DNA from 3 places in the Hydrogenophaga sp. RAC07 genome. Region 3 is predicted to be linked to each of the others. Evidence: predicted binding sites of a transcription regulator. Region 3 holds the regulator's gene; each other region holds the start of a gene.
The links. Region 3 encodes LexA, which represses DNA repair genes until DNA is damaged. Its sites were predicted from a motif close to ACTGTATNNNNATACAGT; they were not measured.
Positions count from the first base shown of each region.

Region 1 (6,176 bases), 960 kb from region 3:
TCGGCCAGCGTGGGCGAGCGCGCCACCTGCTTATTCCACCCGCGTGACGCGGTTGGGCTTGAACCCGAGGTCGGCTGCCTTGCCTTTGCGGCCGCGCGCGGCGCGCGCGTTGTTCAGGCTGCGGATCTCCAGCGTTTCGTCGCGCTCCTTGCCGCCGCGTCCGATGCCTTCGATCTTCACGCTGCGGGTGTAGGCGGCCGCCCCGGCCAACGTGTCCTTGGGTTCGAGGTCGATCAGCATCAGGCCGCGACCGCCCTTCTCCATCAGCTTGAGTTCACCGATTTCAAAGGTCAGGATGCGTCCGCCGGTCGAAGCGCAGCACACGTGCGTGGCTGCATTCAGCGGCTGACCGCCCGACGTGAACGCCGCGTGCGACGGCGCGCAAGGCGTTTCGCCCTCGCCCAGGTTGAGGAAGGTCTTGCCACCGCGCTGGCGCGAGACCATGTTTTCCACTGTCGCGAGGAAACCATAGCCGCCGCTGCTGCTGAGCAGCAGCGCGGCGTTGGCCGGGCCGGCAAAGTAATGCAGTGGCTGCGTGCCGGTTTCCAGCTCGATCAGCGTGGTGATGGGCTGACCATCGCCGCGCGCACCGGGCAGGCTGGCCACCGGCACCGAGTACACGCGCCCGTTGCTGCCGAAGACGATCATGGTGTCCACCGTGCGGCACTCAAACGTGCCGTACAGGCCGTCGCCCGCCTTGAACGCGAAGCTGCCGGCCTCGTGGCCATGGCCGGTGCGCGCGCGCACCCAGCCTTTGCTGGAGACCACCACCGTCACCGGCTCGTCCACCACCTTGATCTCGGCCACGGCCTTTTTCTCGGTCTGGATCAGCGTGCGGCGCGCATCGGCGAAGGTCTTGGCATCGGCTTCGATCTCTTTCACCATCAGGCGCTTGAGGCTGCCGGGGTTGCCCAGGATGTCTTCGAGCTTGCCCTGCTCTTCTTTCAGCGACTTGAGCTCCTGCTCGATCTTGATGGCTTCGAGCCGCGCGAGCTGGCGCAGGCGGATTTCAAGAATGTCTTCGGCCTGCCGGTCACTGAGCTTGAAACGTTCGATCAGCGCGGCCTTGGGATCGTCGGCCTGGCGGATGATGGCGATCACCTCGTCGATGTTGAGCAGCACCAGCTGCCGGCCTTCGAGGATGTGGATGCGGTCCAGCACCTTGGTCAGGCGGTGCTGCGAGCGGCGTGTGATCGTGCCCTGGCGGAATTCGATCCACTCGCCCAGCATCTGCCGCAGCGATTTCTGCGTCGGCCGGCCGTCGATGCCGATCATGGTCAGGTTGATCGGCGTGGAGCTTTCCAGGCTGGTGTGCGCGAGCAGCGCGGTGATGAGTTCCTGCTGCTCGATGCGGCTGCTTTTCGGCTCGAACAACAGGCGCACCGGCGCGTCCTTGCTCGACTCGTCGCGCACACCGTCGAGCACCATCAGGATGCTGGCCTTGAGCTGCGTCTGCTCCTGCGTCAGCGCCTTCTTGCCGGCTTTCACCTTGGGGTTGGTGAGCTCTTCAATTTCTTCCAGCACACGCTGTGTGCTCACGCCGGGCGGCAGCTCGGTCACCACCAGTTGCCACTGGCCGCGCGCGAGGTCTTCGATCTTCCAGCGCGCGCGCACCTTGAGGCTGCCGCGCCCGGTGCGGTAAGCGTCGGCGATGTCGCCCGCCGGGCTGATGATCTGGCCACCACCGGGGTAGTCGGGTCCGGGCAGGATGGCGAAGAGTTCGTCGTCGGTGAGCTTCGGCGCCTTGATCAGCGCCACGCAGGCGTCGGCCACCTCGCGCAGGTTGTGGCTGGGGATCTCGGTGGCCAGGCCCACGGCAATGCCCGAGGCACCGTTGAGCAGGTTGAACGGCAGACGCGCCGGCAGCTGCTTGGGCTCCACCGTGGAGCCGTCGTAGTTGGGCACGAAGTCCACCGTGCCTTCGTCGATCTCGTCGAGCAGCAGCGTGGTGATCTTCGCCAGCCGCGCTTCGGTGTAGCGCATGGCAGCGGCGCCATCGCCGTCGCGCGAACCGAAGTTGCCCTGGCCGTCGATCAGCGGGTAACGCTGCGCGAAATCCTGGGCCATGCGCACCAGCGCGTCGTAGGCAGCCTGGTCGCCGTGCGGGTGAAAGCGACCCAGCACATCACCGACCACACGCGCACTCTTCACCGGGCGCGCGGCCGTGTTGTTGTTGGGACCGCTGAAGCCCAGGCCCATGCGGTCCATGCTGTAGAGGATGCGCCGCTGCACCGGCTTCTGGCCGTCGCACACGTCAGGCAACGCGCGGCCTTTGACCACAGAGAGTGCGTACTCGAGGTAGGCGCGCTGCGCGTAGCTGGCGAGGTTCAGGCCGTCGTCCGGTTCGGAAAGGGGCAGTTCGGGGTTCAGGATGTCGGACATGCGTCGGTTCTAGAAGGGGTCAGATGTCCACGTCGACCGAGTCGCCGTGCAGTTCCATGAGCTCGCGGCGCGAAGCGGCTTCGCCCTTGCCCATGAGCTTGGTGATGAGAGCCTCGGTGTCCGAGAAGTTGATCGCGCCGAGCACCACCGGCATGAGGCGGCGCGTGTCGGGGTTTAGAGTTGTGTCCCAGAGCTGTTCGGCGTTCATCTCGCCCAGACCCTTGAAGCGGCTGATCTGGCACTTCTCGGGCGCCACGCCGTCCTTGGCGCACTTGTCGAGGATGGCGTGCAACTCGCCATCGTCCAGCGCGTATTGCTTGGCCGCGGGCTTTTTGCCGCGCGCGGGGATGTCCACGCGGAACAGCGGCGGGCGCGCCACGAACACATGGCCGGCTTCGATGAGCTTGGGGAAGTGGCGGAAGAACAGCGTGAGCAACAGCACCTGGATGTGCGAGCCGTCCACGTCGGCATCACTCAGGATGCAGACCTTGCCGTAACGCAGGCCGCTCATGTCGGGGGTGTCGTTCGGGCCGTGCGGATCGACGCCGATGGCCACCGAGATGTCGTGGATCTCGTTGTTCGCAAACAGGCGGTCGCGCTCGACCTCCCAGGTGTTGAGCACCTTGCCGCGCAGCGGCAACACGGCCTGGCATTCCTTGTCGCGGCCCATCTTGGCGCTGCCACCGGCCGAATCGCCCTCGACCAGAAACACCTCGTTGTGCGCCAGGTCCTTGCTCTCGCAATCGGTCAGTTTGCCGGGCAGCACCGCCACACCCGAGCCCTTGCGCTTCTCCACTTTCTGCCCGGCCTTCTGGCGAAACTGCGCGGCCTTGATGGCGAGCTCGGCCAGCTTCTTGCCGTAGTCCACGTGCTGGTTGAGCCAGAGCTCCAGCGCGGGCCGCACGAAGCTGCCCACCAGGCGCACCGCGTCGCGCGAGTTCAGGCGCTCCTTGATCTGGCCCTGGAACTGTGGGTCGAGCACCTTGGCACTCAGCACATACGAAGCGCGCGCGAACACGTCTTCGGGCAGCAGCTTCACGCCCTTGGGCAGCAGCGCGTGCAATTCGATGAAACCCTTGACCGCCTGGAACAGGCCGTCGCGCAAACCGCTTTCGTGCGTGCCGCCCGCGCTGGTGGGGATCAGGTTCACGTAGCTCTCGCGCACAGGCTGGCCGTCCTCGGTGAAGGCCACGCACCACGCCGCGCCTTCGCCTTCGGCAAAGCTGTCGTGTCCGCTGTCAGCGAAACCTTCGCCTTCGAACAGCGGAATCACCGGGTCACCGTTGAGCGTCTGCTGAAGGTAGTCGCGCAGGCCGCCTTTGTAGAGCCAGGTCTGCACGTCTTTGGTCTTTTCGTTGACCAGGGTCACCGTCACACCCGGCATCAGCACCGCCTTGCTGCGCAGCAGGTGGGTGAGCTCCGCCATGGGCAACACGGCGGATTCGAAGTACTTGGGGTCGGGCCACGCACGCACCGTGGTGCCCTGCTTGCGGTCGCCTTCGCCCTTGGGCGCGATGACCAGGGCCTCGATCACGTCACCGGCGGAAAACGCCAGCTTCGCCACCTGGCCTTCGCGGTAGCTCGTGACCTCCAGGCGCGTGGACAGCGCATTGGTCACGCTCACGCCCACGCCGTGCAGGCCGCCCGAAAAGCTGTAGGCGCCGCCCTTGCCCTTGTCGAACTTGCCACCGGCGTGCAGCCGTGTGAACACGAGCTCGACCACGGGGGCCTTTTCTTCGGGGTGCAGGCCGAACGGGATGCCGCGGCCGTCGTCTTCCACGCTCACCGAGCTGTCGGGGTGCAGCGTGACCTTGATTTTTTTGCCGTGCCCGGCCAGCGCCTCGTCGGCCGCGTTGTCGAGCACTTCCTGGATGATGTGCAGCGGGTTGTCGGTGCGGGTGTACATGCCCGGGCGCTGCTTGACCGGCTCCAGGCCCTTGAGGACGCGGATCGAGCCTTCGGAATACACGGGGGGAGTTTGGGTTGCCATGGGGGCGGATTGTAAGCACCGGAGCCCTCAAAGACTGTATGAAGATACAGATAACTGCCCACACGGTCGGCTTCCATGCCTGCCCGGCATCAATCAGCGCTGCCGATATCAAGTGCGCGCCCCGGCGGCGACAGGTCAAGGGCGGGCTTCTTCGCTACAGTCGCCGGATGTCGTCCGTTGCCCCCACCCGCACCCCGCTGTCCACCGTCCAGGTTCTCGCCTGCGGCGCCCTCATCGTCACGCTTTCCATGGGCATCCGCCACGGCTTCGGCCTGTGGCTGCAGCCCATCACCCAGGCGCAGGACTGGACGCGCGAGAACTTTGCCTTCGCGCTGGCGATTCAAAACCTCTCCTGGGGCCTGTTCGGCATCTTCGCCGGCATGGCGGCCGACCGTTTCGGCGCGTTTCGCGTGCTGATCGGCGGCTCGCTGCTCTACGGCCTGGGCCTCACCGGCATGGCGCTGACCACCACACCCATGACCTTTGCGCTCACCGCTGGTGTGCTCATCGGCGCCGCGCAGGCCGGCACCACCTACGCCGTGATCTACGGTGTGATCGGGCGGCAGATCTCGGCTGAAAAGCGCTCCTGGGCCATGGGCGTGGCGGCAGCGGCAGGTTCGTTCGGCCAGTTCCTCATGGTGCCGGTGGAAGGCTGGCTGATCAGCAGCTTCGGCTGGCAGGAGGCGCTGCTGTTCTTGAGCGCGGCCGTGTTGCTGATCGTGCCGCTGGCCTGGGGCCTGCGTGAACCGGGTTTTGCCGGCGGTGCTGCACCGGTGCGAGAACAAACCATCCTGCAAGCCCTGCGCGAGGCCTTCCGCTACCGCAGCTTCCAGTTGCTCATGGCGGGCTACTTCGTGTGCGGCTTCCAGGTCGTGTTCATCGGCGTGCACATGCCCAGCTACCTCAAGGACAACGGACTCTCGCCCCAGGTGGCCAGCTACGCGCTGGCGCTGATCGGCCTGTTCAACGTGTTCGGCACCTACGCGGCCGGCGCGCTCGGCCAGCGTCTGGCCAAGCGGCACATCCTGTCATTCATCTACTTCGCGCGCGCCGTGGTCATTGCCATCTTCCTGATCGTGCCGCTCTCGCCCCTGAGCGTGTATGTGTTCGCGAGCGTCATGGGCCTGCTGTGGCTCTCCACGATTCCACCGACCAACGCGGTGGTGGCGCAGATCTTCGGCGTGGCCCACATGTCCATGCTGGGCGGCTTCGTGTTCTTCAGCCACCAGATCGGCAGCTTCATGGGCGTGTGGCTGGGCGGCGTGTTGTACGACCGCACCGGCAGCTACGACATCGTCTGGTACATCTCGATCGCACTCGGCGTGTTCGCCGGCCTGATCAACCTGCCGGTGCGCGAGACCCCGATCGTGCGCACACCACAACGCGTGGGGGCCGCTGCGTGAATCTGGACCCCCACGCTCCGCCGCTGCGCGGGTCGCTGCCCCCCGAGGGGGCTGAGCCGCCTTCGGGCGGCCGTGCGGCGGCTCGCCTCTGGCAGCGCGCCCTGGTGTGGATCGGCGTCATCGCCGCCCTGCTGGGGACGTTTGCGCTCTACAACCAGCCGGGCTTTCTGGTGAATCTCGCCGACCAGCTCTGGAGCTGCTTCTGATGCACGGCACGGAAGCGCCATCGGCCTGGGTGCAACGCTGGGCCCATCTGGTGCCCGGAGGCGGCACGGTGCTCGACGTGGCTTGCGGTCATGGGCGCCACCTGAAATGGTTCGCGCAGCTTGGCCACCGCGTCACCGGGGTTGACCGCTCCGCGGAGGCGATCGACGCGGTGAAGCCCTTCGGCCGCGCCGTGC
Region 1 is NZ_CP016449.1:965,844-972,019, reverse strand. It holds gene BSY239_RS04490 (DNA glycosylase AlkZ-like family protein) at 1-26, opposite strand, end outside; gene parC (DNA topoisomerase IV subunit A) at 31-2,382, opposite strand; gene BSY239_RS04480 (DNA topoisomerase IV subunit B) at 2,402-4,372, opposite strand; gene BSY239_RS04475 (MFS transporter) at 4,540-5,775, shown strand; gene BSY239_RS04470 (hypothetical protein) at 5,772-5,981, shown strand; gene BSY239_RS04465 (class I SAM-dependent methyltransferase) at 5,981-6,176, shown strand, end outside.
Region 1: a site for LexA is predicted at 4,406-4,423, ahead of BSY239_RS04480 (DNA topoisomerase IV subunit B). Genes of this name have one in related genera too.

Region 2 (6,176 bases), 1.6 Mb from region 3:
CAAACCCTGGTCTGGGAGCAGGTCAGCCTGCCCTCCTCCAGCGCCGTGCAGGTGTTGCTGGAACGAGCCGCTGCGCAGAGTGGACAAAAATTTCAAAGCCGGGCCATGGTGTCCAACTTCGAAGCCGGGTTGCGCATGGCGCGCTCGGGTTTGGCAATCTGCGTGGTTCCGTTGGAAATCTTTCGCGCTACCCAGAACACGGCCAAACTGAAATGGGTCGGACTGAAAGATGAATGGGCAACGCGGCATTTTTTGCTCTGCTATCGCCAGCGCGAACAACTGTCGGCCGCCGCGCAGTTGTTGGTGGATCACCTCCACCGACAACCGCAATGATCGGCTGCTGTGGAATCGCGCACGCCAGTGCGTCATTTGCAGAGCCGCAACTAGGGTCGCGTGTGCCGCAATGCATCTACCACCAGTGCCGCGCAGGTGAACTGTGGCGATGCGCGTAGTGGAGGAGGTTGCTAGGGTAGGTTGCGGCCCATAGCGCGGTGAGTGACTGGTCCCGGAGGCACAGCGGCCTGACGAATGCGGGCCGTCAAATGACCGGTGACCATCGCCGCAGCTCCACGTGACGGCGGCCTCGAATGACTCCGTTCAGTCTTGTGCCGCCTTCCCAAGTACGCACTTCTGCGTGGCAGATGGTCGCCGGTCGCGCAGTGCGAAGCACAGGCCTATCAGCGATCAGGCTCCACGGCTCTCGAACTTCGCGTACGCACTCTTGGTTTCTACAATCGCATTGCGCGCTTTGCGCATTTTCAACAATCGAAAGTAGATAGATCCATGGCAACTGCAAAGAAGACCATTGCTGCGAAGAAGGCAGGACCCGTTGCGAAAAAGGCAGTCGCGGCCCCCAAGGCCGCGGTGACCAAGAAGCCGGCGGCAAGCGTGCCGACACTGATGCCGATCAAAAAGGCCTTCAACAAGACCACGCTCCAGGCTCATCTGGCTGAGGTCGCCGGTGTGGAGCCGAAGGCCGCCAAGGCAGTGCTGGCTGCGCTGGAAGCCACGATCGTGGCCTCCATGAGCAAGAAGGGTCTGGGCGAGTTCACGCTGCCAGGTCTGCTCAAGATCACTGCGCAGGCAATCCCCGCCAAAAAGAAACGCCGCGGTATCGATCCCTTCACCAAGGTTGAGCGCGAGTTCGCGGCCAAACCCGCCACCGTGCGCGTGAAGGTTCGCCCCTTGAAGAAGATCAAGGACGCGTCGCTTTAAGGTCTCCCGGCGCTCGGCGGCAAGCTGAGCGCCCAGGTCCGCTGCGCGGCGCAGGTGAAACCCGACCTATCGTGTTGAGACTCTGAAAGTCACAGCCGGACTTGAAGTTCGGTCTCGTGATACTGCGTGGGTATTAGGCCTACCGCGATCACGCCGCAATACGACCGAACATCCTGGCCAGCCAGCTCTTCTCCACTTCTGCAGGCGGGAGCGCAGGGGCACCGAGTTCAATCAATTTCGCCTCAACCTGTGACAGACCGACATGTCGAGCAGCCTGAATAGGCGTCATGGCATCGAACTCGGAGTGCAGACAGGGGTTGGCTCCTGCATCAAGCAGATACATAGCAACCTCCTCCTGTTTCGCGAGAATGGTGGCCACCAGTGGGGTCGACAGAAACTCTGGATGGGCGTAGTCCATGTCGACACCCAGCTTCACGTAGTACTCGACCAGCGGGAGATCGCCGCTTTCGGCCGCGGCATACATCTCTTTCCAGTTGCCTCCAGACATACAGTCTCCTTGAAGTTGAATCGGGCATCGGCCTTGGTGGGAGCCAAGCCGACTTTGGTCCGCATTCTGCGCGAATTCAGAGCAAGGCCTGCTCGTCACCTTCGGGGCGGATGTGCGGACCGGCTTGGGCCAGTGCCATCCACACATGAAATGGCAAGCGTTCAACGGCGCGGCGCGGTGCACTGCGCGCCACCACCAACGAGCCGCGCTCCGTCTGCAGCACGCCACATTCGCGCGGCACTTCTTCTGGCTTGGCAATGGGTCGACCCTTGCTATCTTCACCGAGCACGTACCAAACCGCCCCCGCCATGGCCAGATAAGCGGCGCGCTTGGCGGGCTTGCGAAGGTCGCAAAGCAGATCGGCCCGACTGACTTTGATCTCGTGAACAACCGGCTCCAGGTAGGCTTCCACGGAGCTTCGGCGGATGGAGAACACATCAGGCATCGCCATGCACCACGTGTGATCCCGGCCAGACACAGCCAGGCCATTGGTGGAGAGCACATCCTCAGGCAGTAGATCTTCGTGGACCACTGGGGATCCCTCAACCACCGGCTCTGATGGGCCTTCGAACAGCACGCGTGGCAACGGCACGCGCAACATCAACCCCCGCCAGGCCAGCCTGCCTTCTCTGCCGAGTTGGTCGGCCACCAGCTTTACCAGACTCTCGTGAGGATCGCGTGCGTTCTGGTTTCCTGCGTGGGCCTGAGCGAGTGCGTGGATGCCAGCGTCCGTCAGGCGAAGCGTTTCGTGGCCATGGCTGCCCACGCACCGCTCCACCAGGCCGGCCGCGTGCAGCTCCACCTCTAGCATGTCCGCACAGGGCCAGCCAGCCGAGCGGTAGATCTCGCGCAGGCGGCGCATGTGCGCTCGCTTCAAGGATGGCGCGGGCATTGGTTCAGAGGTTTCAGGCTGCGCGTTCACGGTGTTTGCCCAAGGCCCGGGACACAGGGTGGAGGCCTGCATCGCCTCCTGTGCAAGATGTTGATCCACCGGCCGGGCTTTCAGGATGCTGGATGAATATACAGTGTACTATCCGCTCCCCGCCGCAAGTCCGTGGCGAGGAGGCGCCGTGTCAGACATCACCCTTTCCGAACCAGCACTGCTCACGCAAGAGCCGCTCATGGCGTTCAGCCTCGCCACCAGCGTGCACGCGGGCTTCCCCTCGCCGGCAGCAGATTTCTCGGCCAAACGCATCGACATCATGGACCGCCTGGTGGTTCACCCGCAAGCCACCTATGCGATGCGCGTGAGTGGTGAGTCCATGCGCGAGCTGGGCATCTTCGACGCGGACGTCCTCCTGGTGGACAAGGCTGTCAAGCCCAGGCACGGCATGGTGGTGATCGCCATCGTCGACGGTGAATTCACCTGCAAGCAGTTGCACCTGCGCAATGGCCGCATCAAGCTCAAGGCCGCCAACCCGACCTACCCGGACATCAATCCGAAGGAAGGGCAGGAGATCGAGATCTGGGGCGTGGTGATCGCATCGATCAAGCAGTTTCAAGTCTGATGGCCGAGAAGGCGAGAACCCATGGCCGCACCGCTGTTTGCCCTCGTCGACGGCAACAACTTCTACGTCTCCTGCGAGCGGGTGTTTCGGCACTCGCTCAAGAACACGCCCTGCGTGGTGCTGTCCAACAACGATGGATGCGCGATCGCGCGATCCAACGAAGCCAAGGACCTGGGCATCAAGATGGGAGCGCCTTGGTTTCAGATCCGGCACCTCCAGGAAAGTACAGGCCTGGTGGCGCTCTCCGCCAACTTTGAGCTGTACGGCGAGATAAGCGATCGCATGATGAGCGTGGTGGCCGCACTTGGCCACCGCCAAGAGATTTATTCGATCGATGAATCCTTCATCGACCTCAGTGGAGTGTCCGGGGACCTCACCAAGCGGGCGCGCGACATTCGTGCGCGGGTGAACCAGTGGGTGGGCATACCGACCTGTGTCGGCATAGCACCCACCAAGACGCTGGCCAAGCTGGCAAACCACATCGCCAAGCAGTCGGAAAGGAAACCCGGCAGCTACCCAGTCGAACTCGCCCAGGTCGCAGACCTCACCAGGCTTTCCACTGCCGAACTCGATGCTTTGCTTGCAGCCACCAGCGTGGGCGAAGTCTGGGGCGTGGGGCGGCGCATCGCCGAACAACTCAAGGCCCAGGGTGTGACAACAGTGCTGGATTTGAAGCGCATGAGCCCAGCCGCGGCTCGGGCGGGCTGGAGCGTGATCTTCGAGCGAACGGTACGAGAACTGCAGGGCGAGTCATGTGTGGACTTGGAAGACGTTGCACCGCCAAAGCAAGAGATCGCATGCACACGGTCGTTCGGATCTGCAGTTCGTGATTTGGACGAGCTCACCGAGGCGGTCTCGGAGTTCAGTGCCCGAGCAGCGCAGAAGCTGCGCGGGCAAGCAGGAGTGACCAGTCAGGTGCTTGTGTTCATCCGAACCAGCCCGTTCCGGCAGACGCCCCAATACAGCCGCTCGCTTGTGATACCCCTGCGCCGCCCACGTCTGACACAAGTGCCATCACGGGCGCCGCGGTGATGGGTCTCAAGGCCATCTTCAAACCTGGCTTCGATTACGCCAAAGCGGGAGTGATGCTGTTGGACATCGACTCATCGAACTCGGAGCAGTTCGAACTGGACCTCGAAGCAGAAGACACAGAGCAAACTGCTTCCCATCCCCCAGGGCATCGGGCGCACGGCCACTGCTCATGGCGGCACTGGATTCGCTCAACGAGCGTTACGGTCGAGGCACGCTCAAACTGGCCAGCGCAGGCTTGGTAGGTGCGCCACGCAACTGGACTATGAAGCAGGAACTGCGCACGCCGGCTTACACCACGCGGTGGGAAGACATGCCGGTAGTGAGGACATGAGGGTGTCTTCCTAAAAGCACCTTCGACATCTGGAACTGGGATGCCGGTCGCGGCGTTGGTCTGCTTGAGACTGAACTGAGTCGTTCGCAGGCGATGTATCGAAGGACCGCTGCGTTCGAAAGCAGCCATTCAAGATGTCGACGTTGTCACGACTGCTTCGCCCCTGAAACTGTATACCCGGCAGGTCGAACGCAAAGCCTTCTCGTCAAATGCTTTGACGAACGCTGAAGCTCGCGTGTTCGCGAGGTATTGCTGCGCGCATTCTTGAAACGAAAGGTGGGCAGTTCATCATGCAGGCTGAGTGATGCTGGTCGTCGCAGCGCGCCAGAAGCCTTCAGCGGCCTTTCCGGCATGCCCGCGGTAGCGATAGAGACGAATCTCGAGATCGACATGCCATTCGGCAGCAGCCGCAATTACCAATCGTCCATGCTCAATATCCTCACCCACCAGCAATCTGGGTAGCCAAGCCACTCCCCGACCGTCTATGGCCATCGTCCGCAACACAGACGCAAGGTGAGCGGTCAGGATGTGCTGATGATGATGAAGACGATCGATGGCGGGTCCCTTGAGGGATTTCAAGATACGGCCCAATCCAGATTCCTGGCTGTAGCCTAGCATCCGGGGCGCGGCACCGGTGGTGTCGCTGTCCAGCCTGTTCAAAGGCCGCCCCTGATCATCAGGTGCCGACACCGGCAGCAGTTGGTCAGCTCCCACCAACAAGCTCGGGAAGTTGGCGTCGTCCAGCTCGCCGCGCACGCCTGGATGGGCATGCGTCAGCACAAAATGCACCTGACTTTGCATGAGCAAGCCTTCGCACTTCTGCTGCACATCCGACACCAGTTGAATGGGCCCCATGGCGGCGTGCGCTTCAAGGGCTCGAAGCCATTTCGGCAAAAAAGTGAATGACAACGCGTGCGTTGACGCAAAGCGCAGCGTCGAAGAAGTGGCCTCTGCCACTGCTCGGGCCTCGCCAGGAATGGTTGCGACTCGTGCCTGCAAATCCTGGGCTGCGGCTCGGAACCACTCACCCACTTCAGTGACACGGGCCGGCTGGGAGCTGCGGTCAAACAGCTCAGCGCCAAGCCACTCCTCCAGCGCACGGATGCGCCTGCTGAAAGCCGGTTGAGTCATGTGGCGTTCTTCGGCCGCTCGCGAGAAGTTGCCGGTAGCAGCCAGAGCGTTGAAGTCATCGATCCAGGACAGGTTCATCGTCATGCCGGTTCTTTCAAAGCATCAAAGACAAGAACGCAGGCTTATCAGGCCAAGCTGGCTTTGTCCGCGGATCCGCTGTTCGCTCATGCTAAGGATCGCATTGCAGCCCTGGCGCAGGAGAGGCTGGCGGAAGAGACCGATGCCAGCGTGATCTCGATGGAGGAGCTTGCGCGGCTCTTCCAGGGCAGTGAACTCGCGCCGATGACCACCACCGATATGGCGCACCTGCTCAGTGACAGGCTGGACGATCTGCAGGACCTGATGGGCATCGACGCAAGTCCCAAAGCCGCCTGGGCCAAGGTGACCGACGAGAACACGCTCCGCCCCGCCATTGCCCGCGAGCTCGACATGATGTCAAAGGGGGCCTACA
Region 2 is NZ_CP016449.1:3,543,646-3,549,821, reverse strand. It holds gene BSY239_RS16655 (LysR family transcriptional regulator) at 1-333, shown strand, start outside; gene BSY239_RS16650 (HU family DNA-binding protein) at 784-1,215, shown strand; gene BSY239_RS16645 (ankyrin repeat domain-containing protein) at 1,364-1,723, opposite strand; gene BSY239_RS16640 (hypothetical protein) at 1,800-2,585, opposite strand; gene BSY239_RS16635 (LexA family protein) at 2,845-3,231, shown strand; gene BSY239_RS16630 (Y-family DNA polymerase) at 3,253-4,263, shown strand; gene BSY239_RS23035 (DUF4113 domain-containing protein) at 4,433-4,594, shown strand; gene BSY239_RS16625 (LysR family transcriptional regulator) at 4,883-5,809, opposite strand; gene BSY239_RS16620 (hypothetical protein) at 5,867-6,176, shown strand, end outside.
Region 2: a site for LexA is predicted at 2,733-2,750, ahead of BSY239_RS16635 (LexA family protein). Genes of this name have one in related genera too.

Region 3 (6,176 bases):
CCGCACTGCCGTCACCCCGCCCTCTGCGCCACGTCGGCGTGTATGGCTACCGCGCCGGTTTTCTGAGGCGCTTTCCCGAGCTCGAACCCGCACCGCTGGAAGCCACGGAGTCGCTGGAACAGCTGCGGGTGCTGTGGCATGGCGAACGCATTGCCGTGCACGTGAGCGCGGCTGCACCGGGTGCCGGCGTGGACACCCCGGAGGACCTCGAGCGGGTCCGCCAGGTGCTGGCACAAGACTGAATCCATACCCTGCGGGGCAGGCTTTCTGGGGTGGCGCTCTGTAAGCCGGGCGCGAGGATGCGCATGCTATCCTCAAATGGTCGCCCCGGCCCCACGCCCAGGGGCCGCCGCTCGAGACAAGCGGCCAAGCCATTGAAACATCAAAGAAGGAAAGCGATGAGACTGATTTTGTTGGGCGCGCCGGGAGCCGGCAAAGGAACGCAGGCGACGTTCATTTGCCAGAAGTACGGCATTCCCCAGATTTCCACCGGCGACATGCTGCGTGCCGCCGTCAAGGCCGGCACGCCGCTGGGCCTGCAGGCCAAGGCGGTGATGGAGTCCGGTGCGCTGGTCAGCGACGACCTGATCATCAACCTGGTGAAAGAACGCATCGCCCAGCCCGATTGCAACGGCGGCTTTCTGTTCGACGGCTTCCCCCGCACCATCCCCCAGGCCGACGCGATGAAATCAGCCGGCGTCAAGCTCGACTATGTGCTGGAGATCGACGTTCCGTTCGACGCCATCATCGAGCGCATGAGTGGTCGCCGCTCGCATCCGGCGTCGGGCCGCACTTATCACGTCAAGTTCAATCCACCCAAGGTGGAAGGCAAGGACGACGTGACCGGCGAGCCGCTGATCCAGCGCGATGACGACAAGGAAGAAACCGTGAAGAAGCGTTTGGAGGTCTACAGCGCGCAGACCCGTCCGCTGGTGGACTATTACAGCAGTTGGGCGCGCAACGACGCTGCGGCGGCACCCAAGTACCGCGCCATCAGCGGCATGGGTTCGGTGGATGACATCACGGCACGAGCCTTTGAAGCGCTGTCGAAATAAGCGGTCTGCACCCAACAAAAAAACCGGCCTGCGAGCCGGTTTTTTTGTTGGAGTCTTGGCGCAAGCGCATCAAGCCGGACTGGAACGCAACCCGTATACCTTGCCACCCAGGAACACATACTCGGCGCGCACGATCGCCTCCCCGGCTTCGTCTTTGAAGGTGAATCCCACCAACGAGAGCGATTCACCGTTCTTGATTTCGGGCATCTGCCACTGGCCCAGGCGGAACAAGGGCGCCAGCTCGATTTCCCAGCGTCGATCACGCCGCGTAGGTACCACCGCCCTGGACAAGAGCGCAGACCCGTCGACGCCCGCGGTCTGGGCTGGCAGGGCGCGCTGGGCCAGATCGGCGGGCACACGCAGGTTCTCGGGCAGCTCCAGCGACAGTTCCACGTGTGGGTTGCGCCACCTCACATTGACAGCCTTGCCCTCCAGGTAGATCGGCCGCCCCTGGTCAAAGCTGCTCCAGCCGTGGTGCGCCAGCGCACCCGTGGCGACGCCTCCCCAACCCAGGGCAGCGGCCACCTGAACAAATTCACGTCGTTGCATGCGGTTCTCCTTCAAACATAGGCAATCCAGCGTCCACAGGTGACCACGAGCATCCAGATCACCATCGACAAGAGCATGCTCACACGGGCGGTGGTGTCCTGGAGCTGCAACGAACGGCGCGCATGGAACCAGCCGGCATTGCAGCCCGCCAGCATGATCAACGCCATCTTCGCTGTGAACACGCGGTTGGCCAACAGTTCCCCGGGTTGCGTGCCGAACATCAACAAACCTGTCACGACGGCCAGGCCAAACCCGATGCCCACCAAGCCCAGGCTCAACCGCGCCAGTGGTTCGATAGGCAGGGTCGACGCCCAACCGAACACGCGCATCTCCAGCAACACCAGGTTACCCAGGATCAAGGCCACACCGATCAGGTGCACCACCTCCAGCATGGGATACGCCCAAGGGTGGGCGCCGAGTGCCTCCAGCACCTCAGGCCTCCAGCAACTGCAACGCCAGCGCCAGGCGCGCTTTCACAGGCGACAGGCCGGCCGAATCCGGCAACGGCTGGCCCGGGTGTGGCACCACGCGACCGTGCGCGCAGCGGCTGGCCACCACCACCTCGACGCCGCTGGCCTGTGCCTGTTTCAACGCTGCCAGCAGATCGTCGTGCACGGTGCCGTTGCCGGTGCCGGCCACCACGATGCCGCGCAGCGGCTCCGCGGCGGCGGTTTGGCCCAGCAAAGCGCGCACCACCTCCCCATCGGCATTGGCGTGACTGAAGATCAGCTCCACGCGCGGCAGCGCGGCGGCGCCCTTCAGTCGTCGCAGCGCTGCGGCGTCGAAGGCGCCCTCGGGCACCGCCTGAGGCCAGGGCCTGAACACGCGCAACTGCGCCTCTTCCACACAACCGAGCTCGCCCGCGTCACCCGAGTCGAACGGGTCTGTTCTGTAGGGATGCACCTTGGCCACGTCGATCGCACCGTGAATTCGACCAGCGCACACCACCACCACGCCACGGGCCTCAGGATGCAACGCCACCGCCACCGCATCGCTCAGGTTCTGCGGCCCGTCGGGCACCAGCGCCGTGGCCGGCCGCATCGCACACGTGAGCACCACCGGCTTGGATGGTTTCAGCACGGTCTGCAACAGAAAGGCGGTCTCCTCGATCGTGTCGGTGCCGTGGGTGATCACGATACCGGCCACCTCGGGCCGATCGAGGTGCTCAGCCACCCGCGCGGCGAGCGCATGCCACACGCTCAGCACCATGTCCTTGCTGTTGATCTGCGCCACCTGCTCCACGTCCAGCGGACAAGTCGCCAGGGCGGGCACCATGGCCACGAGCTCGCTCACCGCCACCTGCCCGGCCACATAGCCCACGTTGTCGTTCGCCCGGTTGGCGCGTCCGGCAATCGTGCCGCCCGTGCCCAAAACCACGAGGCGGCGCGCCTGGTTTGCATTCACCACTTGCCAAGTCCTTTGAACTGGTTAAAAATACAGCCACTGGATAAGAAAACAGTGACCCGCCGTTCGGATACCCCGCCCGGTGAGGCATACACCCCGAAGAGGTCCACATGCTCGACATGCCCGCCACCACGCCCAAGCTCACCGCCCGGCAGCAGCAGATTCTGGAGCTCATCCAGACCGCCATTGCCCGCACCGGTTCGCCGCCCACGCGGGCTGAAATTGCCAGCGAACTCGGCTTCAAGTCGGCCAACGCGGCCGAGGAGCACTTGCAGGCCCTGGCACGCAAAGGGGTCATCGAACTGGTCAGCGGCACCTCGCGCGGCATTCGCCTGCGCAGCGAAGATCTCCGCTCCATCAACGATTCGCGCGGGCGCCAGCTTACACTCCCGCTCCCCAGCCTGGCCCAGCTCATGCTCCCCCTGATTGGCCGCGTGGCCGCCGGCTCACCCATCCTGGCGCAAGAGCATGTGGACCAGACCTACCACGTCGAGCGCAGCCTGTTCCAGCGCGAGCCCGACTACCTGCTCAAGGTGCGCGGCATGTCCATGCGCGACGTCGGCATCATCGACGGCGACCTGCTGGCCGTGAAGTCTGCCAAGGAAGCCAAGAACGGCCAGATCGTGGTGGCCCGCCTGGGTGACGATGTGACCGTCAAGCGGTTCATGCGCCGCCAAAACGTCATCGAGCTTCACGCCGAGAACCCCGACTACAAGACCATCGTGGTCGAGCCCGGCGAACCGTTTGAAATCGAAGGCCTCGCGGTCGGCCTCATCCGCAACAGTTTCCAACTCTGACCCCTCGGGTCACGTTGCCTCAGCAGGTGGCGGGCGTTTGGTCCGACGGGCGTACCGCTCGTCTTTGGACACATCCCTGCGTTGGCGACTTCCTTGCAATCCTGCCTGTGTTCAACCCCTCGTCTGGAGTTTCGCATGGGAAAAATCTTCAATACCAACACGTGGCGCGCCCCTCTGCAGCTGATCGACTGCTGGCTGCCGCTTCCGTCCGACCGTCCGGCCCGTCCGGCCGCTTCGTTCATGGCGGCCAAAGCCGTGCAACGTTTTGCGCGAGCCGGTTGGCTCAACCGAGAGGCGGCGAACGGGCCTGCCATGCAGGCGAGGCAGCCGGTCGCGACCCAGGCGGGTTCACCTCCCGCATGCCGCGTGAGAGTACTGCGCCAGGCCGAAGCCCACCGAACCCAGAGCCGGGACATGCGCCTGGTCATCTCCGGCCCCATTGGCGATGTGTGCGCGGAGCTTGATCGGCTCGCGGCACTGGAGCAGGCCTCCATGGCACGCGCTGCCTGATCCACGCGACCCGGCCGGGCACTGCAGCGGCGAGGCTTCGTTCAGCGCAGGGCACGAACGGCCCGGGCCCAGGTCGCGAGGGAAAAAGTGGCGAAGGCACAATAGGCGCATGAATATTGTGATTCTTGACGACTATCAGGACGCGGTTCGCAAGCTGAAGTGCGCGGAGAAACTGGAGCCTTATCCGGCCAAGGTGTTCACGAACACGGTCAAGGGCGTGGGTCAGTTGTCGGTGCGGCTCAGAGATGCCGACGTATTGGTTCTGATCCGCGAACGCACCCAGATCTCGCGCCAGCTCATCGAAAAGCTGCCCCGCCTCAAGCTGATTGCGCAGACCGGACGCGCAGGCAGTCACCTCGATGTGGCGGCCTGCACGGAGCGCGGCATTGCGGTGGCCGAGGGTGTGGGTTCGCCCGTGTCAACGGCCGAGCTCACCTGGGCCTTGATCATGGCGTCGATGCGGCGCATTCCGCAGTACGTCTCCAACCTCAAACACGGAGCCTGGCAGCAAGCGGGGCTGAAATCGTCGGCCATGCCGATCAACTTTGGTGTGGGCATGGTGCTGCGCGGCAAGACACTGGGCCTGTGGGGCTATGGCCGAATCGGCCAACTGGTCGCGGGTTACGGGCGCGCTTTCGGCATGCAGGTGGTGGTCTGGGGCAGCGAAGCCTCGCGCGCCCGGGTGGTGGCCGATGGCTTTGAAGCCGCGGAAAGTCGCGAGGCGTTTTTTGCTTCGGCCGATGTGCTGTCGCTGCACTTGCGCCTGAGCGAAACAAGCGCCGGATGTGTCACGCTGGAAGACCTCGGCCGCATGAAACCCACGTCCCTGCTGGTCAACACCTCGCGTGCGGAGCTGATCGAGCCGGAGGCCTTGCTCGCTGCGCTCAACCGAGGTCGCCCCGGCATGGCCGCAGTCGATGTTTTTGAATCGGAGCCGATTCTTCAAGGGCATGCCTTGTTGCGGCTGGAGAACTGCATCTGCACGCCCCACATCGGGTATGTGGAGCAGGACAGCTATGAGCAGTATTTCGCCTCGGCCTTCGACAACGTGGTCAATTTCATCAAGGGAACGCCGACCAACATCGTGAACCCTGGCGCACTTCAAGTCCGCCGGTAGAAGCAGCTCCCAATGAAAAAAGAACGCCGCATCAGCGGCGTTCTTTTCTTTGGGGTTCAGCTTTTGGATCCGCGTCGGCCTTCAGGTTTTCCGTCGTCGGCCAGGTCCGGCGGCGGATCGAAGTCGATCACCTCGAAGTCGATGAAGTTGTCCTCGCCGGGCTGGATGTCGAAGTCTGCAGGTTGTGTGAGCTTGGCCGACGCCTCTACCGCCACATTCACGTCGGGCAGTGACGCTTCAAACCGGGCCATCTCGGAAAGATCGTCCAGGTTGATGTCCAGGCCGAGCCGGGAAGACGCAGGTGGCATCTCGCCCAGACCCATGGGCTGGGTGTGCTGGTGGTCCGGTGCCGCGGCCGGCTGTCTGCTCACGACTGGAGCGACCTTGCCAGCAGCCTTCAATGGCTGCATGGCCGTGTGCTGAAAGTCACTGTTCGCGCGTGGCGCGCTGCCGTCGCGCTGGATGAGGTCCTTGGCGATCGCGTGCAGCATGAGCAGCTCACGGTAAGCCTCCAGATCGAACACCTCGGTGCTGCTGTCGGTGGAGTCGCGGAAGATCGACTGTTCGATCAGATCAAGCACCCGCGGCTGCGGCCAGAGGGCCTGGATGCGGCTGAATGCGGTTTCGTACGACTCCAGCCCCAGGCCCCGCTGCGAATAGCTGTCGAACGGCGGCGCGCCGGCGTTGAACACATGGTTGAACTCGTCGCGCAGGCTCTCGTAGTCCTGGCGGCGCCCGAGACGG
Region 3 is NZ_CP016449.1:1,928,125-1,934,300, forward strand. It holds gene kdsB (3-deoxy-manno-octulosonate cytidylyltransferase) at 1-242, shown strand, start outside; gene adk (adenylate kinase) at 399-1,055, shown strand; gene BSY239_RS09010 (DUF6152 family protein) at 1,125-1,604, opposite strand; gene BSY239_RS09015 (hypothetical protein) at 1,616-2,035, opposite strand; gene BSY239_RS09020 (asparaginase) at 2,037-3,008, opposite strand; gene lexA (transcriptional repressor LexA) at 3,128-3,805, shown strand; gene BSY239_RS09030 (hypothetical protein) at 3,941-4,315, shown strand; gene BSY239_RS09035 (D-2-hydroxyacid dehydrogenase family protein) at 4,425-5,432, shown strand; gene BSY239_RS09040 (type IV pilus assembly protein FimV) at 5,489-6,176, opposite strand, start outside.